DNA from 3 places in the Rhizobium sp. CAU 1783 genome. Region 3 is predicted to be linked to each of the others. Evidence: predicted binding sites of a transcription regulator. Region 3 holds the regulator's gene; each other region holds the start of a gene.
What was found. Region 3 encodes PhoB, which activates phosphate uptake and scavenging genes when phosphate is short. Its sites were predicted from a motif close to TGTCATNNANCTGTCAT; they were not measured.
Positions count from the first base shown of each region.

Region 1: ACX93L_RS14205 (YrbL family protein) is a predicted target of PhoB. The motif match lies at 3,984-4,000, and genes of this name have one in related genera.
Region 2: ACX93L_RS00745 (alpha-D-ribose 1-methylphosphonate 5-triphosphate diphosphatase) is a predicted target of PhoB. The motif match lies at 2,238-2,254, and genes of this name have one in related genera.

Region 1 covers NZ_JBTOLM010000003.1:99,627-107,542, forward strand. Annotated here, with positions in the region: gene ACX93L_RS14180 (arginyltransferase) at 1-223, opposite strand, end outside; gene ACX93L_RS14185 (RDD family protein) at 378-836, opposite strand; gene hemB (porphobilinogen synthase) at 911-1,927, opposite strand; gene ACX93L_RS14195 (DUF6163 family protein) at 2,060-2,497, shown strand; gene ldtR (transcriptional regulator LdtR) at 2,628-3,137, shown strand; gene ACX93L_RS14205 (YrbL family protein) at 3,198-3,944, opposite strand; gene ACX93L_RS14210 (L,D-transpeptidase family protein) at 4,188-5,516, shown strand; gene ACX93L_RS14215 (aminotransferase class I/II-fold pyridoxal phosphate-dependent enzyme) at 5,747-7,105, shown strand; gene ACX93L_RS14220 (putative bifunctional diguanylate cyclase/phosphodiesterase) at 7,253-7,916, shown strand, end outside.
Region 2 covers NZ_JBTOLM010000001.1:171,268-179,183, reverse strand. Annotated here, with positions in the region: gene ACX93L_RS00755 (bifunctional enoyl-CoA hydratase/phosphate acetyltransferase) at 1-1,042, shown strand, start outside; gene ACX93L_RS00750 (acetate/propionate family kinase) at 1,039-2,211, shown strand; gene ACX93L_RS00745 (alpha-D-ribose 1-methylphosphonate 5-triphosphate diphosphatase) at 2,342-3,532, shown strand; gene ACX93L_RS00740 (ABC transporter ATP-binding protein) at 3,546-4,301, opposite strand; gene ACX93L_RS00735 (ABC transporter ATP-binding protein) at 4,298-5,131, opposite strand; gene ACX93L_RS00730 (ABC transporter permease) at 5,128-6,060, opposite strand; gene ACX93L_RS00725 (ABC transporter permease) at 6,057-7,061, opposite strand; gene ACX93L_RS00720 (ABC transporter substrate-binding protein) at 7,130-7,916, opposite strand, start outside.
Region 3 covers NZ_JBTOLM010000002.1:500,056-507,971, forward strand. Annotated here, with positions in the region: gene pstC (phosphate ABC transporter permease subunit PstC) at 102-1,589, shown strand; gene pstA (phosphate ABC transporter permease PstA) at 1,586-2,911, shown strand; gene pstB (phosphate ABC transporter ATP-binding protein PstB) at 2,924-3,739, shown strand; gene phoU (phosphate signaling complex protein PhoU) at 3,786-4,499, shown strand; gene phoB (phosphate regulon transcriptional regulator PhoB) at 4,530-5,213, shown strand; gene ACX93L_RS09215 (GcrA family cell cycle regulator) at 5,297-5,839, opposite strand; gene ACX93L_RS09220 (acetylornithine transaminase) at 6,270-7,481, shown strand; gene argF (ornithine carbamoyltransferase) at 7,489-7,916, shown strand, end outside.

The DNA.
Region 1 (7,916 bases), on a different contig from region 3:
CGATCCGAACGGAAATGCACGCCCGGCACGCCTCGCAGGCGGGGCGGTAGGCGATGTTCTGCGAACGTCGGAAGCCGCCTTGGGTTAGGAGGTCGTTCATTTCCGTGGCGCGCGGCCCCACGAGGTGGGTGAAGACCTTCCGTTCCATTTCTCCCGGCAGGTAGGGGCACGGCGCGGGCGCCGTCAAATAGAATTGCGGGGAAGGTGACGTCTGGGTGTTCATTGCGCTCCGGTCGTTAGCCTGCCGCCACGAATATAATGAATAGCATGGCGCAAGATTGGAAAACGTCAACTCTTAGCGAAATGCGAATGAACTCTGGCCCCGGAATATGCCGAAAACCGGCCATATGGACGCCCGGTCCGCATATCGATCCACCTCAGGCTGTCCGAACTGTCGCGGTGCCGAGCAGCAGATCGTGAACGAGTCGCGAGCGCTCGATGAAGAGGCCGGCAAGCAGGATCAGCGGTGTCAGGATCGAATTGAGGATCCAGAACAGCGCGAGATGGGCGATGGCGGTGACGAAATCGATGCGTCGACCATCGAGCCGGACCATGGCGATCCCCATCGCCCGCATGCCGGGCGTCGCCTGCGACGGGCCGGAGAGCGACAGGCCGAAATAGAGGCCGGCGACGATAAAGAACAGGATGGGATAGAGCAAGAACCCCAATCCGAGCGTCAGCACGCCGATGAAGAAGACGAGCACGGCCGCCGGTACCCAAAGTGCTGCGACGATCAGATAGTCGATGAGGAACGCGAAGACGCGCCGAGACAGCACGCCGCTATAGGCGCGCCAGTCCTCAGGGGCCGCATAGATCGGGTTCGGGTCGAGGGTCATGGTTTGCTCCCGCAAATGTTTCGAAACATGGATATGGGAAGCACCCGGCGAAAAACAATCCGCCGGGACACGCCTCAGCCCTGCCGGGAAAGATATTTCGCCACGTCCATGGCGAAATAGGTGAGGATGCCGTCGCAGCCGGCACGCTTGAAGCATAGGAGCGTCTCGAGCATCGCGCGCTCTCCGTCGATCCAGCCATTGGCTGCGGCAGCCTTGATCTGCGCATATTCGCCGGACACCTGGTAGGCGAAGACCGGCAGGCCGAAGGCTTCCTTCATCCGCCAGCAGATGTCGAGATAGGGCAGGCCCGGCTTGACCATCAGCATGTCGGCGCCTTCCTCGACGTCGAGGGCGGCGTCTCGGATCGCCTCGGTGCCGTTGGCCGGGTCGATGTAGTAGCTCTTCTTATCGCCCTTCAGCAGGCCGCCTGTCGAGATCGCCTCACGATAGGGGCCGTAATAACAGGAGGCGAACTTGGTCGCGTAGGACATAATGCCGACCGACTGGTGGCCTGCGGCGTCGAGCCCGCGGCGGATCGCCCCGATCCGGCCGTCCATCATGTCGGACGGCGCGATGATGTCCGAACCCGCGTCGGCCTGGAGGACCGCCGCACGGACGATCTGGTCGACGGTTTCGTCATTGGCGATCTCGCTGCCGCGCAGGATGCCGTCATGCCCGTGGCTGGTGAAGGGGTCGAGCGCGACGTCGGTGATGACGCCGATGTTCGGCACGGCCTTCTTGATGGCGGCCGTCGTGCGGTTGATCAGGTTGTTGGCTTCGAGGATCTGAGATCCCGTCTCGTCACGCAGGTTCATTTCGACGTTGGGAAAGGTGGCGAGAGCCGGAATGCCGAGATCGGCCGCGGCTTTGGCCGCTTCGACGGCCTTGTCGACCGTCATGCGGTTGACGCCGGGCATCGCGGCGATCGGCTCGACGATGTTCTCGCCGGGGATGACGAAGATCGGCCAGATGAGGTCGTCGACCGTCAGGCGGTTTTCCTGAACCAGGCGGCGTGTCCAGTCGGCCTTGCGGTTGCGGCGCATCCGGCGGTGACCGGTGATGTCGTCGACCAGATGTGTCTTGTCCTGCATGGCGAATTCCTCGTTTGCGTCTTTTGAGTTTTGGCTGGATAGCACTTAAGCCAGCCTTTGCCAAAGCGGAAGCGCGCGCTTCGTCGCGGCTGCGGCTGGCGAAAGGGGGCTGCTTGCGCTTATCCTCCGCGCATGGAACCTGATTCTCAAAGCGCACCGAAACGCAGTCTGACGGAAACGCTGTTCGTGATCTTCCTGCGGATGGTGGCGGTGGCGTGCCTCTGGTTCGCACTCCAATACTGGGGCATGCTGGTCGGCTACTCGGCGAGCGGTTCCGGCCGTTTCGATCTGATCGCGCTGCCATGGAAGGTCGTCGGCACGAGCCTTGCCGTTCTCTTTCCGATCGCGGCCCTCGGCCTTTGGCTCTGTGTATCCTGGGGGCCCGTCATCTGGGCGCTCGGGGCAGGGACCCAGGTGCTCATGTACGGGCTCTGGTCCCCCACTTTCGGCCATAACTCTCTTGCCGTCACCATGCACGCGGTGGTGGCTGCGGTCTATATCGTCTTCCGGTTCGCCCTGTGGCTCGAAATGCGCCACAAGGGGGAAGAGATAAGGGTTGATTTACCCTGATGGGATGTGGCCGCTTGGTAAGCTCCTGTTAAGGCTGCGTTTTAAATAGAATTTTATATGCATTGGATATGGTCCTCACCAAGGCGGGAGAAAACAACAGCCGCCACCCAAAACAGTGAGGCAGACCGACATGAACACGAAACTGAAGCCGCAGCCGGCATCGATCGATCCCCAGGAAGAAGCGATCCGCAACCTCTACCTGGAATCCCTGCACCTCGTTGAACGTCTCCACCGCCGTCTTCTGGACGTCATCAAGGACGAGTTCGACCGCCAGGGTCGCAGCGACGTCAATGCCATCCAGGCACTCCTGCTTTTCAACATCGGCAACTCCGAGCTGACCGCCGGTGAGCTGCGCTCGCGCGGCTACTATCTCGGCTCGAACGTGTCTTACAACGTCAAGAAGCTCGTCGACCTCGGCTTCATCAACCATCAGCGCTCGCGCATCGACCGTCGTTCGGTCCGCATCAGCCTGACGGAAGCCGGTCAGGACGTCGCCGAGACCGTCGCCAAGCTCTACGAGCGTCATATCGGCTCGATCCAGAAGGTCGGCGGCATCGGTTCGGACGAGTTCACCCAGATGAACAAGCTCCTGCAGCGTCTCGACCGCTTCTGGAACGACACCATCAGCTACAAGCTCTAATCCACGAGAGCTGAAGCGCCGCTGCACTTCCTCCAGTCATGCAGCGGCCGCGCGGAGCCTTCATCGCCTCTCGGCGCTTGGACCTCTGACCAATTCGGACCGGGACGCGTCAGCGCGTCTTCCGGTCCATTGGCGTTGAAGCGCCGGATATCGAGCAAAGATCTCTTGGAAGATCTGGTCCCGGGCCTTGCCCAGGCGCCGTCCGTTCAGGCGCACGCTCAGCGACCGCAGCGGGATCATGTTCTTCTCGCCAATGCCGTCGATAACGACAAATTCCGGACGCCCCGAACGCACCTCGCTGTAAAGGAACTGCCGCATGTGCATGTCGGAAAGCACGACATGCATGGCGATGCAGGCCTCGAAGAACCGCTCGAGCGCCTCCAGGTGCTTTAGCTCGACTGCTCCTGTCTGAAACAGTTTTTCGAGGGTAGGGGCCAATTCCCCGTCCGCATTGATGATCTTCTCGGTCACGAGAGCCAGACCTGCCGTGGTTGGCTGAAGGCCACAAGGCACCGCCAAGGGCGGGGCGCCACAGACGTCTTCGTTCCAGCGACGGCTCAGAATGAGATATTGCGTGAGTTCGCGCCTGAAGCCGCGATAGACGCCGAGCGGGTTCTTGCGTTTGATGAAGCTCTCGCCTTTGAGGCGGCCGTCGCCATGAGTTCGCTCGGGATCGACGATCTTCAACACCACATCCGGCATGTCCGGATGCGTATAGACACGTTTTAGTGATCCGGCGGTTTCGAAATGGCACTCGTTAATGTCGAGTCTGCGCCCGAACTTGTGTCGAAAATCTTTGGAAGCCATAGTATTTCTGTGTCGTGAATGAAAATAACGACATGATGTATGACAGAAATGTGACAACGCAGGCAAGGGGCCGAGCCACGAATTGGCCATATTGATATGGGACCGGCCATGCATGCAAAAAGCTGCATGCATGCCGTGGTCGAGGGTGCTAGCTCACCACGGCGCGGGCGGAAATCGTCCATTTGTTAACCATACCGCCGTAAGGAAGGTATGTGTCGTTCAATTTGGAAAACGGTAGGAAAAATGTCGAAAAAGTCTGGAAACGTTGCCTTGTCCCGTCGAGCCCTGCTGCGGGGCGTCGGAGCAGCCGGTGTCGCTGCCGTAGCCGGTCAGGCAGTCGCCCAGACGGCGATCGATGAAGTGATCACCGCTCCGCGGCGCGGCAACTGGGACGACCAGTTCGACGCGCAGGCTTCGCGGACGACCGTCTCAGTCGTGTCCAACACGCCGATGCTGAGCCCAACCAATCTCTTCAACATCCAGCAGGCGATCGCCGACTATCAGGCGATCGTCGCGAATGGTGGCTGGCCTCAGGTCAATCCTACGGTGAAGCTCAAGCTCGGGGCCGTCGATCCGTCCGTTCAGCAACTGCGCCAGCGCCTGATGATCACCGGCGATCTCGATCGCTCGGCCGGCATGTCGAATGCTTTCGACACCTATGTCGATGGTGCAGTCAAGCGGTTCCAGGCGCGTCATGGCTTGCCCGAAGACGGTGTGCTCGGAGAATTCACCATCAAGGCGCTCAACGTGTCGGCCGATACCCGCCTGATGCAGCTGAACGTGAACATGCAGCGTTTCCAGGAGATGATGGGCAAGCAGCTGGAGAACCGCTACATCGTGGTCAATATCCCTGCCGCCTATGTCGAAGCCGTCGAGGGCGACCGCGTGGCGCTGCGCAACACCGCGATCGTCGGCCGTATCAGCCGTCCGTCACCGACGCTCGATTCCAAGGTCAGCGATGTCATCTTGAACCCTTACTGGACCTCGCCGCGCTCGATCGTCGAAAAAGACATCGTCCCGATGATGCGCAAGGATCCGACCTATCTGACCCGCAACAGCATTCGCCTGATTGACGGCAATGGCCAGGAAGTGGCTCCGGAGACCATCGACTGGTTCGCACCCAAGGCACCGAACCTGATGTTCCGCCAGGATCCGGGCAAGATCAACGCGATGTCCTCGACGAAGATCAACTTCCCGAGCCCGGACGGCGTCTACATGCACGACACCCCGACGCAGGGTCTGTTCAACAAGTTGATGCGCTTCGAGTCTTCCGGTTGCGTGCGTGTCCAGAACGTCCGCGATCTGGTCGTCTGGCTGCTGAAGAACACCCCCGGCTGGAGCCGTCAGGAAATCGAGCGCGTCATCGCGACCCGCGTCAATACGCCGATTCCGCTGGCCGACGAGATCGGCGTCCACTGGGTTTACATCTCTGCCTGGTCCGCCAAGGACAAGGTCGTGCAGTTCCGTGACGACATTTACGAACTGGACGGCAATGCACAGCTGGCGCTTCAGACAAACATCGGTGTCGAGCAGGTTGGCGGTTCGGTCGACGACGACATCTTGCCGCAATAACCTCATAAGACTGCGATCCGTAGTTGCAAGGGGCCGCGCCATGGGTGCGGCCTTTTCCATTTTTAGTTTCAATGGTTTGGCAATTGGCAATTGTATTGCATCGTGATTGGAACCGTTAAGAATTTCACGCATCTGCACTGTCAGCTTTTAGGATTGCGGCCATTTTCCCATAAAAATACAGTCTACCCATGTGCCGATCGACAATGGCGCGCGGGGAAGAGATGGACGCGATGAAGCCAGAAGAGGAATTGCCTTTTGCCACTTTGACGGGCAGCCTCAAGGATTTCCGGGCTCCGGCAGATCGCGAACTTTTGCGGCGCGCGGACGACTTCTTTGCCTGGCAGGACGGGCGGCGGCAGCATGGCCTGTGGCCCTATGCACGCTCGACGGAAGGCGCGCCTTCCACGCATTGCCGCGTGCGCAATGACGCCGGTGAACCCTTCCAGGGCACCAATTTCGCATCCCAGGACTATCTGAGCCTGTCTTCCCATCCACGGATCAAGCAGGCGGCGATCGAGGCGGTCGAGCGATACGGCGTCCACAGTGCCGGTTCCGCTGCCTTGCTCGGCAACACCGCGAACTCGCTCGCCCTGGAACAGGCGCTCTCGGAATTTCTCGGGGGGAGGGAGATCGTGCTGTACCCGACCGGCTGGTCGGCGGGATTTGCCGCCGTTCAAGGTTTCGTGCGTTCCCATGACCATGTGGTGATGGATGCTCTTGCCCATTCCTGCCTGCAGGAGGGCGCGCGCGCTGCAACCGGCAGCATCCAACATTTTGCACATCTGCGCACGGAAGCGCTCCAGCGACGGCTAAAGCGTATCCGCGAAAAGGATGCGGGGGGCGGTATCCTCGTCGTCACCGAAAGCCTGTTCTCCATGCATTCCGACGTGCCGGACTTCGCGGCCGTCCGCGCCGCTTGCGATGACCATGGCGCGACGCTGCTCGTCGATTGCGCCCATGATTTCGGCTGCATGGGGCCGGACGGTCGCGGCAACCTAGCGGCCGCCGGCCTCCTGGATGCCGCAGACATCCTGATAGGCAGCTTTTCCAAGAGCTTCGCCTCAAACGGTGGTTTCATCGCGGTGAAATCGCGGGCAGGGGCGGAGTACCTCAAATACTACAGCGCCACGCAGACCTTCTCGAATGCGTTGTCTCCCGTACAGGCGGCGGTGGTCCTCACGGCGCTCGACATTGTCCGCTCGGACGAGGGGGGTATTCTCCGCAACCGCCTGATGGCCAACATCCTCCACCTTCGCCACGCCGTGGAGCGCACCGGGCTTCATGCGCTTGGCTCCCCGTCGCCGATCGTTCCGGTTTTCGTCGGAGGCGAGGCGTTGGGCAGGCTGATTGCGCGACGGCTGCCCGGGAGCGGTGGTCTCGCCAATCTGGTTGAATATCCGGCGGTGCCGAAATCGGAATCGCGCTTCCGCTTCCAGGTGATGGCGGGCCACACCGCCGATGACGTCGAGCGCATGATCGCCGCCCTGGACGAGGCCGTGAAGGCGGGACGCGCGGATCTGGAACGTCTCGGTCTGTTGGCCGCGGGGCGAGTGGTCAGGACCGGGGCAGAGGAGCTCGATCCGGTATGATCGCACCCTTCATCTTTTCGGATTCTCGTCCCCCGGTCGCATCCGCTCTTGCGCTAAGCATCGGCAATGATGTGCGAATCGCGATTCACCTGGCCGAAATGATTATGTCGTATACTAGCCGATACGTTGTATTGGAAAGGCGGAGATATGACCCTCGCAAACCGGCTTGATGCAGCCATCGATTGGCTGACGCCGGCGCATCTGAGAAAGGATGTGCACACGCGCAAGCGTGTCCGCATGTTCCTGATCAGTCATATGTTCGGGCCGATCACCGGTTCGCCGATCCCGATCAGTCTCTGGCTGATCGACCCGGCGCCTTGGCCGCAGGTTCCGGTGCTTGCGGCGTCGATTTTCGGCTTCTGGCTCTTTCTCGGCCTCATCAAGCTCTTTCCGCATGCCTATGCGGTGCTTGCCCATCTTTCGATCCTGAACCTGAACTTCGCAATCCTGTGGGGATCCTACCACTACGGCGGCGCCAGCTCGCCCTTCCTGATGTGGTACGTGCTGATGCCCATGCTCGCCTTCTTCTACATGGGAGCGACCGTACTTTCGCGAATTGCAGTGATGACCCAGCTTCTGGCCGGCCTGTCGCTCTTTCTCGCGGCCTATGTCCTGTCCGGGGAAACCTTCCCCGACAATGTCCCTCTGACGAACATGGTCTATGCCGGCATGGCCTCGGCCTTCAGCGCAACCGTCTATGCCTTCTTCATGGCGAGCTACTACGCAACCGTCGTCGACAGCCGGTCCGAATTGATCCGTGAGGTCGCCCGGCACGAGCGCACGCTGGGTGAGCTGACGCACGCCCAGGCCG
Region 2 (7,916 bases), on a different contig from region 3:
CCGCTGCACCAATCAGGATGGCGAGGACGTGCTGAGCGGTCAGGCGACCGTGATCGCCCCTTACGAACGCGTCGAGTGGCCGCAGGTTACTCTTCCCGCGCTGGCCGCCCAGCATCACGATCGCTTCGACGACATCGTCGCCGAAGCCCGCTCCCTTCCCCTGCTGAAGACGGCGCTGGTCCATCCCTGCTCGCCCGAAGCGATCCAGGCGGCGGTCGAGATCCGCGAGGAGAACCTGCTCGACCCGGTCCTCATCGGCCCCAAGGCGAAAATCCGCGCCGCCGCTGACAAGGCGGGCGTTGCCTTGGATGGGTTCGAGATCGTATCGGTGGAACACAGCCACGCGGCCGCCGAGAAGGCCGTCGAGCTTGCGGTCGCCGGCAAAGTCGCGACCATCATGAAGGGCAGCCTGCACACCGACGAACTGCTCGGCGCCGTCGTCGCCCCGGGTTCGGGGCTCAAGACCGAACGGCGCATCAGCCATGTCTACGTGATGGACGTCCCGGCCTATGACAAGTTGCTGGTGGTGACCGATGCCGCGATCAACATCGCTCCGAGCCTCGATCACAAGCGGGACATCTGCCAGAACGCCATCGACCTCATGCAACTGCTCGGCAACACCAATCCGAAGGTCGCCGTGCTCGCTGCCGTCGAGACGGTGAACGACAAGATGCAGGCGACGCTCGACGCCGCGGCACTGACCGTCATGGCCTCCCGCGGCCAGATCACCGGCGGCAGCGTCGACGGGCCGCTCGCCTTCGACAATGCGATCAGCCCCGAGGCGGCCCGGACCAAGGGCATCGTCTCGCCCGTCGCCGGGATCGCCGACATCCTGCTCGTTCCCGACCTCGAGGCCGGCAACATGCTCGCCAAGCAGCTGCTCTATTTCGGCGGTGCCGATGCAGCGGGGCTGGTGCTCGGCGCCCGCGTGCCGATCATCCTGACGAGCCGCGCCGACAGCCTGAAGGTGCGCATCGCATCTGCGGCCCTGGCCAAGCTCGTGGCGACCCGACGCGCCGCACAGAGGCTGCCGGCCCGATGACGGACAAATTGCTGCTCACCTTCAATGCCGGATCCTCGACGGTGAAGATCGGCCTCTTCGTCCGCGAGGGCGAAAAGGCCCGCCGCATCGGCAAGGGCATGATCGATTTCCGCCATACGCCCCTGACCTTCCATCTGGTTGAAGGACCGGAAGTCTTCGACGTACCGCTGGTAGCCGAGGGCGGCGACGTCCTTCATGAAGTCCTCGACGAAACCTTCGGCTGGCTCGCCAATCATTTCGACATTGACGCCGTAACGGCCGTTGGCCACCGCGTCGTCCATGGTGGCGACGTTTTTTCCGGCCCCGTCTTGATCGATGAAACGGCGATCGGCCGGATTTCGGCGCTCACCCCGCTTGCCCCGCTCCACCAGCCGCAGAACCTCCGGCTGATCGAGGCGATCCGCCACCTGAAACCGCATCTGCCGCAGACCGCCTCCTTCGACACCGCCTTCCATCGCACCCAGTCCCCGACAGTGCAGCGCTTCGCAATCCCGCGCAGCTATTTCGATGAGGGCATCAAGCGCTACGGCTTCCACGGCCTCTCCTACAAATACATCGCAGGCGCCCTCGCGAAGATCCGCCCCGAGCTCGCTGGTGCCCGCACGGTGATTGCCCATCTCGGCAGCGGCGCCAGCGTCTGCGCCATCCGCGACGGCGTGAGCCGCGACAGCTCCATGGGGTTCTCGACCATCGACGGCATCCCGATGGCGACACGCTCCGGCGCTCTCGATCCCGGCGTGATCTTTCACCTGATGGGCGGCCTCGGCCTTTCACGCGAAGCCGTGGAGGATATCGTCTACCACAAGTCCGGCCTGATCGGCCTATCCGGCATCAGCGCCGACAGCCGAATCCTGCTCGAAAGCGAGGCAAAGGAAGCCGCCGAGGCGATCGACGTCTTCACCTTCCGCATTGCCGGCGAGATCGCCCGCCTTTCGGCGACCATCGGCGGCCTCGACGCCCTCGTCTTCACCGCCGGCATCGGCGAGCATCAGCCGGCGATCCGGCGCGCGGTCTGCGAACGCCTGGCCTATCTCGGCGTAGCGCTGGAAGAGCGTGAGAACCTGGCGAATGCTCAGATCGTCTCCCCTGCAGGCGCGGGCGTCTCCGTCCTGGTGATCGAGACCGACGAGGAACAGGTCATCGCCGACGAGGCGCTGACCGTTCTCTAGACGTCGCGCCGCAACAAGCCGGAAACCGACATAGAACAGTCATACGCCATCGCTATGCACACTCGCATGCAAGGGCGCGATCTGAGTCTTCTTCGCCGCCCTCTCCCGCCCCTGCCGACGAGGATGTCCGATGCTGGTCGAGACCTTTCAGAATGGCGAACCGCGCCAAGGCGCCGATGCCGAACCCTTCGTGATAACCAATGCGAAGATCGTACTCGCCGACAAGATCTTCGAAGGCTCGATCGTGATCGAGGATGGCCGGATCGCCGCGCTGGAACCGGGCCGCACCGGTTCCTCCGCGATCGATCTCGGCGGCGACTACCTCCTGCCGGGCCTCGTCGACATTCACACCGACCATTTCGAAAAGCACGTCTTCCCACGACCGCATGTGCGCTGGGACTATATGCGGGCAGCACTTTCTCACGATGCCCAGATCATCGGTGGCGGTGTCACCACAGTCTTCGACAGCCTCTGCGTCGGGGTCTCTTCCGAAGAAAGCGAGCGCGCCGAAATCCTCGGCCCCATGATCGACGTGCTGGAACGCGCCCAGGCCGGCGGCATGCTGCGTGCCGAGCACTTCGTGCATCTGAGATGCGAAGTCGTCGACCCGCGCACGCCTGAACTCACCGCAGCCAATATCGACCGGCCGCTGGTCCGCGTCGTCTCGGTGATGGAGCATCTGCCGGGGATCCGCCAGAGCCGCGACATCGACCAGTATGTCAATCGCCTGCAGAAGGCCGGCGGTGAAAGCGAAACGATCATCCGCGACCGCATCGCCCGGATGGTCGACGAAAAATCCGACATCGGCCGGACCGTGCGTCCGGAGATCGTGGCACTTGCCCGCTCCCGCGGCCTGCCTTTGCTTAGCCATGACGACACGGACGTCGAACACGTCGATCTCGCCGCCGACGAAGGTGTGGCGATTTCCGAGTTCCCCTGCACGCTGGAGGCGGCACGCGAGGCACGCGCTCGGGCCATGCTGATCGTCGGAGGCGCTCCCAACATCGTCCGAGGCGGCTCACAATCCGGCAACGTCGCCGTTCGCGAACTGCTCGAGGAGCGGCTGGTCGACATCCTCGCCTCTGACTACGTGCCCCGCTCTATGCTCGACGCCGCCTTCCTGATCGCAGGGGATGAGGCACTCGACTACGACCTGCCGGCCGCGATCCGTCTGGTCACGAAGGCCCCCGCCGAAGCTGCGGGCCTCCCCGACCGTGGCGAAATCACCCAGGGCAGGCGCGCCGACCTGATACGGGTTGGCACGCATGAGGGTCACCCCTTCCTGAAGGCCGTCTGGCGGCAGGGCCGCAGGGTCGCTTGAGACCCTGCGGACGTCAGGCCTCGCGGCGAAAACCTTCGCTCGCCCGCAGCAACTCGCGCGTATAGTCCATCGAGAACTCGCGCGAGCGCAACTGACCGACGTCGAGCGCCTCGACCACCTTGCCCTTGCGCATCACGGCGAGCCGTTCGCACATATGGCTGATGACCGCCAGGTCGTGGCTGACCATGGCAAAGGTCAGTCCGCGATCCTTGCGCGCCTGTTCGAGCAGGTTGAGGATTTCCGCCTGGATCGAGGCGTCGAGCGCCGAGGTCGGCTCATCGAGCAGCAGCACCTTCGGCTCGACGATCAGCGCACGCGCGATCGCGATGCGCTGGCGCTGTCCGCCGGAAAGCTGGTGCGAGAAGCGGAACCGGAACCCGGAACCCAACCCGACTTCATCAAGCGCCCGGGCAATGCGTGCCTCGGTGTCTGTAAAGCCGTGGATCGCCAAAGGCTCCAGAAGCAGCCGGTCGACGGTCTGGCGGGGATGCAGCGAACCATAGGGATCCTGGAACACCATCTGGACTGTACGGTAGAATTCCTGGTCGCGCTTGCGTCCGCCATAGCTGCGGCCGTTGACCGTCAGGCTGCCGCTGTCGAAGCGGTTGAGGCCGGCGACGGCGCGCAGCAGGGTCGACTTGCCCGAACCGCTTTCGCCGACGATCCCAAAGGACTCGCCGGTCGCGATATCGAGGCTGACCTCGTCCAGCGCGCGGAAACCGTTGAACGTGACGAGCATGTCGCGGATGGAGAGTGCAGGTCCGGTCATAGTTTCCACTCCGCCTGGCGTTCGAGGACCGGCAACGGGTGACGGTCACCGTTGATCTGCGGCAGGCAGTTCAGCAAGCCCCGCGTATAGGGATGCTTCGCCTCGGAAAGGCGCGAAGCCGGCAGCTCCTCGACCACCTTGCCGGCATACATCACGAGGACCCGGTCGCAGAAGGACGAGACGAGCCTCAGGTCATGGCTGATGAAGATCAGTCCCATGCCGCGCTCGGAGACCAGCTTGTCGAGGATGCCCAGCACCTCGAGCTGAACGGTCACGTCGAGCGCCGAGGTCGGCTCGTCGGCGATCAGTAGTTCCGGCCCGCAGACCAGCATCATGGCGATCATGATGCGCTGGCCCATGCCGCCCGAGACTTCGTGTGGGTAAAGGTTGAACACGCGCTCCGGATCGTTGATCTGCACGGCTTCCAGCATGGCGAGCGCCCGCGCCCGGGTCTCGGCACCGGAGAGACGCTCATGCGTCTGCAGCGTTTCCATGATCTGTCGCCCGATCGGCATGACCGGGTTCAGCGAGTATTTCGGATCCTGCAGGATCATGGCGATCTTCTTGCCACGCAGCGCCCGGCGTTCCCGGTTGGAGATCGACAAGAGGTCGGTGTCGCCGAAGGCAAGCCGGTCCGCGCTGATCTTCGCATGTCCGGGCGTCAGCCCCATGATGGCACGGCCGGTCTGCGACTTGCCCGAGCCGCTCTCCCCGACGATGCCAAGGCGTTCACGCCCAAGCGTGAAGTTGACCCCACGCACGGCCTCGATGAGGCCGGTGCGGGTCGGGAAACTGACCCTGAGGTTTTCGACGGTCAGAAGCGGCGTCATTGGCCCGCCTCCTTCGGATCGAGCGCATCACGCAGGCCGTCACCGAGCAGGTTGAAACCGAGCGAGACGATCAGGATGGCAAAGCCCGGCATCGCGGCGACCCACCACTGGTCGAGGATGAAGCGGCGACCCGATGCGATCATCGCGCCCCATTCCGGCAGCGGCGGCTGCGCGCCGAGGCCGAGGAAGCCGAGACCCGCCGCCGTCAGGATGATGCCGGCCATGTCGAGCGTGACGCGCACGATCAGCGACGACATGCACAGCGGCATGATGTGGAAGATGATGATGCGGATGGGCGATGCCCCCATCAGCTTCACGGCCGCGATGAAATCCGAGTTGCGGAAGGTCAGCGTCTCGGCGCGGGCAATGCGCGCATAGGGCGGCCACGAGGTGATGGCGATGGCAAGCACCGCATTCTCGATCCCCGGTCCGAGCGCCGCGACCAGCGCCAGCGCCAGAACCAGTTTCGGGAAGGCGAGGAAGATGTCGGTGACGCGCATCAGCACGGCATCGACCCAGCCGCCTGCATAACCCGACACCGTGCCGACGATAAGGCCGATCGGCGCGGCGATGATTGCCACGAGGAAGATGACGAAGAGGGTCAGGCGGGATCCGTAGATCAGGCGCGAGAGGATGTCGCGTCCCTGGTCGTCGGTGCCGAGCAGATACCCCTCGGAACCGGGCGGCAGGAGCCGTGCGGCGCGCAGGTCCCCCTGGATCGGCGAATGCGGCGCGAGCACGTCGGCAAAGGCCGCGACGAAGATCAGGCCGAGGATGATCAGCAGGCCGAGTACGGCGAGGCGATTTTCCGAAAAACGCCGCCAGATGATGTAGAGCCGTCCGAGGCGGGCCTGCCGGCGCGATTGCGGTCGGTCGGAGAGCAGCCAGTCGCGCAGGCTTTGGGTGGATTGCATGGGGGTGTCGCTCATCGGCTGCGCGTCCTCGGGTCGAGGGTCCGGTAAAGGATGTCCGAGAAAAGATTGATGCCGATGAACACGGCACCGATCACCATGGTACCGCCGAGCACGGCATTCATGTCGGCATTCTGCAGCGAATTGGTGATGTAGAGGCCGAGCCCCGGCCAGGAGAAGATCGTCTCGGTGAGTACCGAGCCTTCGAGCAGGCCGGCATAGGAAAGCGCGATCACCGTGATCAGCGGCACGGCCGCGTTACGCAGAGCGTGGAACCAGATGATGCGGGTCTCCGACAGGCCCTTGGCGCGCGCCGCGACGATATATTCCTGCGACAGCTCGTTCAGCATGAAGGAGCGTGTCATTCGGCTGATATAGGCGAGCGAGAAATAGCCGAGCAGCGCGCCGGGCAGGATGATGTGGCGGAACAGGTCCCAGAGCACGTCCCACTGCCTCTGCCAGGCAGCATCGAGCAGGAAGAAGCCGGTGACCGGCGTGAACGAATACTCGTAGACGATGTCGACACGGCCGGGATAGGCGACCCAGTTGAGCTTCGCATAGAAGAACACCAGTGCCAGAAGCCCGAGCCAGAAGATCGGCACCGAATAACCGACGAGCCCGATGATGCGGACAATCTGGTCGGCGAAGGAGCCGCGCTTGACGGCGGCCAGAACGCCAAGGGGAACACCCAGGAACGCGCCGATCAGCGTGCCGACGGTGGCAAGCTCGATCGTCGCGGGGAAGACGCGGCGAATATCGGTCATCACCGGATTGGTGGTGAGCACGGACGTGCCGAAATCGCCGGAAAGCGCCTGTCGGACATAGATGATGAACTGCTGGTAGAGCGGCAGGTTGAGGCCGAGCTCCTCACGCACGCGCTCGACGACATGCGCCGGAGCGCGGTCGCCGACGATGGCGAGCGCCGGATCGATCGGCACGACCCGGCCGATGAAAAAGGTGACGGCGAGCAGGCCGAGATAGGTCGTCACCACGGTTACCAGGAACCGCAGCAACGACATCGCGAAGGCCGAGGCGCCGGCGCCGGAGCGCCGCGCCTCGGTTTTTGTCTCCAAGGTGGCCAAGGGCCTTAGTCCTTGGAAATCGTGTAGACGAAGTTGGTATCGAAGCTCGGGCCGAGCTTGAAGCCCTTGAGCTTGTTCGAGTAACCGGCGACTTCGATCTGCTGGAACAGCATGACGAACGGACCGGTTGCCAGAACCTGCTTCTGCAGGTCTTCATAGATCGCGGCGCGCTTGGCGGAGTCCTTCTCCAGAAGGGCAGCCTGGGTCTTGGCCGTCAGGTCCTTCGGGTCCCAGGCATTGCGCCATGCGAGCGTCTTGTTCTTGCCTTCATCCGAATTGTCGGCGTTGAAGGTGAAGGTCTCGGCGTTCGAGTTCGGGTCGAAATAGTCCGAGCCCCACTGACCGATATAGATGTCATGCTGGCGCGCGCGGTACTTGGTCAGCGTCTGCTTGCCGTCACCCGGGATGATTTCCAGCTTGATGCCGGCCTGGGCGAGCGTCTGCTGCACGTTTTCGGCAATGCCGGTGACCGGCTGCGTGTTGCGCACGTCCATGGTGACGGTGAAGCCGTCGGCGAGACCTGCCTTGGCGAGCAGTTCCTTGGCCTTGGCAACGTCGAGCTTGTAGGGCTTGTCTTCGAGCGCGCCGAGCTGGCCGGCCGGCAGGAAGGTCTGGTGGACGGTGCCTATGCCCTTGATCAGGGTTTCGCCGATCGCGTCATAGTCGACGAGATACTTGAAGGCTTCGACGACTTCGGGCTTCGCCAGCTTCTCGTTCTTCTGGTTGAGGCTGAAGTAGTAGAGCGTACCCTTGGGAGCCGACGTGGTCGCCATGCCTTCCTTCTTGGAAACG
Region 3 (7,916 bases):
TGCCGCGCCAGTCTCTTTTCGCGACGTTCGATCCCTGATCGAACCGCGCCGGGGTGTTTTTGGACTGGCTGCCTGAGGCAGTCGCGCCGGGGGAAGTGCGAATGAGTACATCGTTTTTGCTGTTGATCGTGATTGCCATAGGCGTTGTCGCCTATCTTCTCGCGACATCGAGAGCCAGCAGCCTGGCTGCCGGAAAGCCGTCCAATCTTCATTCGCGGTATGGCTACCATGGTTCGTTCGCCGCGATCGCCGCGGTGCTTCCGGCCGTGATCCTGCTGGGCCTCTGGTCCGCTGCTGCGCCGGGTCTCATTGAAAATCGGGTGCGCGCCACCTTCCCTGAAGAGGTGAAGGCTCTCCCCGAGGCAACCGTCAATCTGAACTACGGCATGATCAACGCGATTGCCCGCGGCTTCCGCCTGCTCGATGCATCGGAACGCGAAAAGGTCGCCACCATGCCGGCGGCCGATATTCGCGCGCTGCTTGCCGACAAGGGCGTGCCACTTGCCGACGATCCGCAGCCCTACATGCTGACCGCCGCCCAGACGCTGATCGTCGACAGTGATTTCAACAAGCTCGTGATGACGGGTGCCGTGATCGCTGTTTCCCTGGTCGGCGCATTCCTCGGCCTTCGAGCCGTCGCACCTCGCTTCCGGGCGCGCAACCGCGTCGAGCAGGTCATGCTGGTCGGTCTGGTTCTCGCATCCTCGATCGCCATCCTGACCACGGTCGGCATCGTGCTCTCCATGCTGTCCGAAGCAACCCACTTCTTCCAGATGGTTCCCGCTTGGGAGTTCTTCTTCGGCACCGTCTGGGATCCGCGCTTCGCGGCGGCCGGCTCCACGGACTCGTCCGGCCAGTTCGGCCTGATCCCGCTCCTTCTTGGAACGCTTTACATCGGCTTCGTGGCGATGTTGGTCGCCGTACCCGTCGGCCTCTTCTCGGCGATCTACATGGCCGAATATGCCTCGCCGCGTTTCCGGTCGATCTCCAAGCCGCTGCTTGAGGTTCTCGCCGGTATCCCGACGATCGTCTACGGCTTCTTCGCCATGACCACTGTCGGTCCCTTCCTGCGCGACATCTCGGCCCAGCTGAACGGTCTTGCGACCGGCAACTACGTCAACTTCATCCAGGCCCAGAGCGTTCTGACTGCAGGCTTCGTCATGGGTATCATGCTGATCCCCTACGTCTCCTCGCTGTCGGACGACATCATCACGGCCGTCCCGCGTGCCCTTCGTGACGGCTCGCTGGGCCTTGGTGCTACGCGCTCCGAGACGGTCAAGCGGGTCATCCTGCCCGCGGCGTTGCCGGGCATCGTCGGCGCCCTGCTGATGACCGCCTCGCGCGCTATCGGCGAAACCATGATCGTCGTGCTTGCTGCTGGTGTTGCTGCCCGCATGCAGATCAATCCTTTCGAGCCGATGACTACCGTGACGGTCAAGATCGTCAATCAGCTGACGGGTGACCTTGAATTCACCTCGCCGCAGACGCTGGTTGCCTTCGCCCTTGGCATCACGCTCTTCGCCATCACGCTTTGCCTCAACATCTATGCGCTCTACATCGTGCGCAAATACCGGGAGCAGTACGAATGAGCCAGGTCGTTACCCCCGTGCCGGGTCTCAACACCGCCGCCGCCGCGCCCGTGCGCCGCGATATCGGCATCAAGCGCCGCTACCGTGCCGAACGCCGCTTCCGTGCCTATGGCATGGCCGCCATCGCCTTCGGCTTGATCTTCCTGTTCATCCTCGTCGCGTCAGTCACGTCCAGGGGCTACACCGCCTTCCTGCAGTCGAAGATCACGCTGCCGATCGAGTTCAGCGAGAAGGTTATCGATCCGAAGGGTGTTCGCGCCACCAATCCGAACACGCTGGTCATGGCGAACTATCCCGTGATCGCGCGCAACGCTCTTGCAACGGCCCTTGGCCTTGATCCCGCCGACAAGACGATCGCCAAGCCGGTGACCGAGATGCTGTCCGATAGCGTCCGCGTCCAGCTGCGCGACATGGTCATCGCCGATCCGTCGCTGATCGGCAGGACGGTACCGGTGGCGCTGCTCGCCAATGCGAACATCGACTCCGCCTTCAAGGGGCAGATCGATCTTTCGGTCGATGAAGGCAACCGCAAGGTCTCCGACCGCCAGATCGGCTGGATGAACACGCTGGCCGAAAGCGGCGCGTTGTCCAAGCACTTCAATACCGGTCTCTTCGTCAACGGCGCCTCCAGCCGTCCGGAAGCCGCTGGCGTCGGCGTGGCGTTGATCGGCTCGGCCTACATGATGCTGATCGTGCTGGTTCTGTCCCTGCCGATCGGTGTCGCGGCCTCGATCTATCTTGAGGAATTCGCCCCGAAGAACCGCTTCACCGACCTGATCGAAGTGAACATCAACAATCTTGCCGCCGTTCCGTCGATCGTCTTCGGTCTGCTCGGCCTCGCGGTGTTCATCAACTTCGCCGGCCTGCCGCGCTCGGCCTCGGTCGTCGGTGGCCTGGTTCTGACCCTGATGACGCTGCCGACCATCATCATCGCGACGCGCGCAGCCCTCAAGGCCGTGCCGCCGTCGATCCGGGCCGCAGCGCTTGGCCTCGGCGCATCGAAGATGCAGACCGTGTTCCATCACGTCCTGCCGCTCGCCATGCCGGGCATCCTGACGGGCACGATCATCGGCCTGGCACACGCCCTCGGCGAGACCGCTCCGCTGCTGCTCATTGGCATGGTGGCGTTCGTCGCCGACTATCCGGGCACGCCGCTCGATCCGTCGACCGCCCTGCCGGTTCAGATCTACCAGTGGGCGAACGAGGCCGAGCGAGCTTTCGTCGAGCGAACCTCCGGAGCGATCATCATTCTGCTCCTGTTCCTTCTGGTGATGAACGTGGGTGCAATTCTGTTGCGGCGACGCTTCGAACGGCGCTGGTAGAGGGAGTTAGACATGAACATGATGTCGGAAGCAGCAGTTGAAAAGGCGCTGGATCAGAAAATGACCGAATCCAAGTACAAGATGATCGGCAAGGACGTCTCCGTTTACTACGGCGAGAAGCGCGCCCTTTTCGATGTGAACCTGAACGTTCAGGAGCATACCGTGACCGCCCTGATCGGGCCGTCCGGTTGCGGCAAGTCGACCTTCCTGCGGACGCTGAACCGCATGAACGACACGATCGACGGCTGCCGCGTCACCGGAAAGATCACGCTCGACGAGATGGACATCTACGATCCGTCGATCGACGTCGTTGAACTGCGCGCCCGCGTCGGCATGGTCTTCCAAAAGCCGAACCCGTTCCCGAAGTCGATCTACGAGAACATCGCCTACGGTCCGCGCATTCACGGTCTGGCTCGCACCAAGGCCGAACTCGACCAGGTGGTCGAGACGAGCCTCCAGAAGGCCGGTCTGTGGAATGAGGTAAAGGACCGTCTGCAGGAATCCGGCACCGGCCTCTCCGGCGGCCAGCAGCAGCGCCTGTGCATTGCCCGTGCCGTCGCCGTCAGCCCGGAAGTCATTCTCATGGACGAGCCGTGCTCGGCGCTTGACCCGATCGCGACCGCCAAGGTCGAGGAACTGATCCACGAGCTTCGTTCGAACTTCACCATCGTCATCGTGACCCACTCGATGCAGCAGGCGGCGCGTGTTTCCCAGCGTACCGCGATGTTCCATCTTGGTCTGCTCGTCGAAGAAAACGACACGGACAAGATGTTCACCAATCCGGACGATCAGCGTACGCAGGACTACATCATGGGCCGCTTCGGCTGATGTCCGCCGCGCTGTGATCGCTCTTTCAATTCAGGGATAAACGAACATGTCTTCATCGCATATCTACTCGGCCTATGACGAGGAACTGAAATATCTGATGCGCCGCATCTCCGAGATGGGCGGTCTTGCCGAGCAGATGGTCGGCGACAGCGTGCGCGCGCTGGTGAATTCCGACGGTGCACTCGCCCAGAAGGTCATCTCCGACGACGTGATCATGGATGCCGCCGAGCGTGAGATCGGCGACAAGGCCATCATCACCATCGCCCGCCGCCAGCCCGTCGCGGCCGACCTTCGCGAAATCATCGGTGCACTGCGTATCGCCAACGACCTGGAGCGCGTCGGCGACCTCGGCAAGAGCAATGCCAAGCGCGTCATGGCCGTGCAGGCGACCGGCGTTCCCCGCAAGCTCGCCCGCGGCATCGAGCACCTGAGCGAGCTCGCTCTGGTCCAGCTCAAGGAAGTACTAGACGTGTACACCTCGCGCTCGGCCGAAAAGGCCAAGTCGATCCGTGATCGCGACGAGGAAATCGACGCCATGTACACCTCGCTCTTCCGCGAGCTCTTGACCTACATGATGGAAGATCCGCGCAACATCACCAGCTGCACCCATCTTCTCTTCTGCGCCAAGAACATCGAGCGCATCGGCGACCACGCGACCAACATCGCGGAGACGATCTACTACATGACGACGGGCGCCCAGCCGGAAGGTGAGCGACCGAAGGAAGATCTGACCGCCACTGTTGGCGCCGTCACCGAATAATCGATCGCATTCGAGAGGTTATCGAAACCGATGCTGCCGAAAATAGCTGTCGTCGAGGACGAGGAAGCGCTGAGCGTGCTTCTGCGCTACAATCTTGAAGCGGAAGGCTACGAGGTCGAGACGATCCTGCGCGGAGACGAGGCCGAACTGCGCCTGCAGGAACGCGTCCCGGATCTCCTGATCCTCGACTGGATGCTGCCGGGCGTCTCCGGCATCGAGCTTTGCCGCCGGCTGCGCATGCGCCCGGAGACCGAGCGCCTGCCGATCATCATGCTGACGGCACGCGGTGAGGAAAGCGAGCGCGTTCGCGGCCTTGCGACCGGCGCCGACGACTATGTCGTCAAGCCGTTCTCCACGCCGGAACTGATGGCGCGCGTGAAGGCGATGCTGCGCCGGGCGCGTCCGGAGGTGCTCTCGAGCGTCCTGCGCTGTGGAGACATCGAGCTGGACCGCGAGACCCATCGCGTACACCGCAAGAGCCGCGAAGTGCGCCTCGGTCCGACCGAGTTCCGCCTGCTCGAGTTCCTGATGGCGTCGCCGGGCCGCGTCTTCTCGCGCTCGCAGCTGCTTGATGGTGTCTGGGGCCATGACATTTATGTCGACGAACGGACCGTCGACGTGCATGTCGGTCGGCTGCGCAAGGCGCTGAACTTCTCCAACATGCAGGATGTCATCCGCACCGTGCGCGGCGCGGGCTATTCGATGGAAGCCTAGCTTCCGTCAACCTCTTGACAACAGAATAAAAAAACGGGCCGTAAGGCCCGTTTTTCGTTTGTCTTGGCGTGTGTCGGGCGCCTTCAGCGGGCTGCCGCTGCGGCCGCCCGGCGACGCTCACCCACCGGCTGGTATGCGAGCTTGGCGTGGTAGTTGCAGTAGGGCGACGTGTCGGCGGACTCGCAGCCGCAGAAGTGGAAGTCGTCCTTCATCGGATCGCCGATCGGCCACTTGCAGGTGCGTTCGGTAAGTTCAGTCAGGGCGAGCTTGCGGGAAATCGGCAGCACGACGTTGGTGGAGCGCGAGATTTGGATCTCCTCCAGGCCGTCGATCTCGATCTCTTCCTTGAGCAGGTTCGCGCCGGCGGCACGGGTGACCGTGCGGGTCGTCGTGGTGTTGCGGGCGGTGTAGTTCGGGGTGCGCTGCGCTCCCGCCGGACGCTTTGCTGCGCGAACCGTGGTCGTGCTGCCGCCGGCCTTCGCACGGCCCGGGAGGTTGAGGCGATGCACCTTGCCGATCACGGCGTTTCGGCTCACGCCGCCCAGTTGTGCTGCGATCTGGCTTGCGCTCAAGCCTTCCGACCAAAGGCGCTTGAGTTTTTCAACTCGCTCATCAGTCCAGTTCATGCTATATCTCCGCCGCTCGCGCTGTGTGATGGCAGAATCGCTCACCGTTGCTTCGGATGAATCCGAAACAAACTTGCCTCGATACTGTCGGTGACTATTTCCGCCGCATGCAATCAATTTATTGATTATTAACCTAGTGCCGGGCTGACTCGCTGACAAGAGTCGGGCGAATCATCGGGAATCGATTTTAAAGTTTTCCCCAACTTGCTACCTGCCCGTGTTGATCTCGACCGGGCTCCTCAAGTCCCGTCGTTGCGACTTCCGCGTACCCGAAAATTCCGCTGCACTGCGCTGTTTCGTTGACAGGCAAGGCTGAAATGATGATAGTGCGACCCGCCGCCGCAAGGCGGCATTTTTGATTTTTCGGACCCTGTTTGGAAAGTCGAAGTCGCCCCGTTCCGTCACGCTCTCCAGAAGGAGTGTTTCCGCCATGGCTGAAGCCTCGCCACTCTACCAGACCTACATGCGCGCACCCTTGCGGTTCGAGCGAGGCGAGGGTGTCTGGCTCTTCACTGAGAATGGCGAGCGCTATCTGGATTTTGCCGCCGGCGTCGCGGTGAATTCTCTTGGCCACGCGCATCCGCATCTGATCGAGGCGTTGACGGCACAGGCCGGCAAAGTCTGGCACCTGTCCAATCTCTACGACGTGCCGGGCCAGGAGACGCTCGGCCGCCGCCTGACCGAAGCGACCTTCGCCGACCGCGTCTTCTTCACCAATTCGGGTGCCGAGGCGCTGGAATGCGCGATCAAGACAGCCCGGCGCTACCATTTCTCCAAGGGGCATCCCGAGCGCTTTCACATCATAACCTTCGAAGGCGCTTTCCATGGCCGCACGATTGCGACGATTGCCGCCGGCGGCCAGGAAAAATACCTCGAAGGTTTCGGACCCAAGGCGCCGGGCTTCGACCAGGTTCCCTTTGGTGATCTCGATGCGGTTCAGGCCGCGATCACCGACGCGACGGCAGCGATCCTGATCGAGCCTGTGCAGGGTGAGGGTGGTCTCCGCGCCGCATCGAACGAATTCCTCCGCGCTCTGCGCAAAATTTGTGACGACAACGACCTGCTGCTGATCTTCGACGAGGTCCAGTGCGGCGTCGGCCGGACCGGCAAATTCTTCGCCCACGAATGGGCCGGCGTCACGCCGGACATCATGGCGGTCGCCAAGGGTATCGGCGGCGGTTTCCCGCTCGGCGCCTGCCTTGCCACGGAAGAGGCGGCTTCCGGCATGAAGGCCGGCACGCACGGCTCGACCTATGGCGGCAATCCGCTTGCCATGGCGGTAGGCAATGCCGTGCTCGATGTCGTGCTGGCCGATGGTTTCCTGGACCATGTTCGCGACGTCGCGCTGGTCTTCCGCCAGGGGCTCGCTTCGCTGAAGGATCGCTTCCCGGATATCATCGAGGAAATCCGCGGCGAAGGCCTGATGATCGGCATCAAGGCAAAGATCCCGAACAGCGAACTGCTCATGGCCATGCGCGACGAGCATCTGCTCGGCGTACCTGCCGGCGACAACGTCATCCGGTTGCTTCCGCCGCTGGTCACGACGGCAGAAGAGGCGCGCGAAGGTCTGGCGCGCATCGAAAAAGCGGCTGAGCACCTCCACGAGAAGCTCGCTGTAACAGCTCAGAACGAAGGCAGGTAAGCAAGAAATGGCATCCGCGAAGCATTTTCTCGACCTCTCGGCCATGACGGCGCCCGATCTGCGCCTGATCCTGGAGGATGCAAAGACCCGCAAGCAGGCGACCAAGGCCGGCTCTGCCGACAAGCCGCTGGCCGGCAAGATGCTCGCCATGATCTTCGAAAAGCCGTCGACGCGCACCCGCGTGTCCTTTGATGTCGGCATGCGCCAGTTGGGTGGCGAGACCCTCTTCCTGTCGGGTACGGAAATGCAGCTGGGCCGCGCCGAGACGATCGGCGATACGGCCAAGGTGCTGTCGCGCTACGTCGATGCGATCATGATCCGCACGACCGACCACACGCGCCTTCTTGAAATGGCCGAACATGCAACCGTACCGGTGATCAACGCCCTGACGGACCTGACCCATCCGTGCCAGATCATGGCTGATATCATGACCTT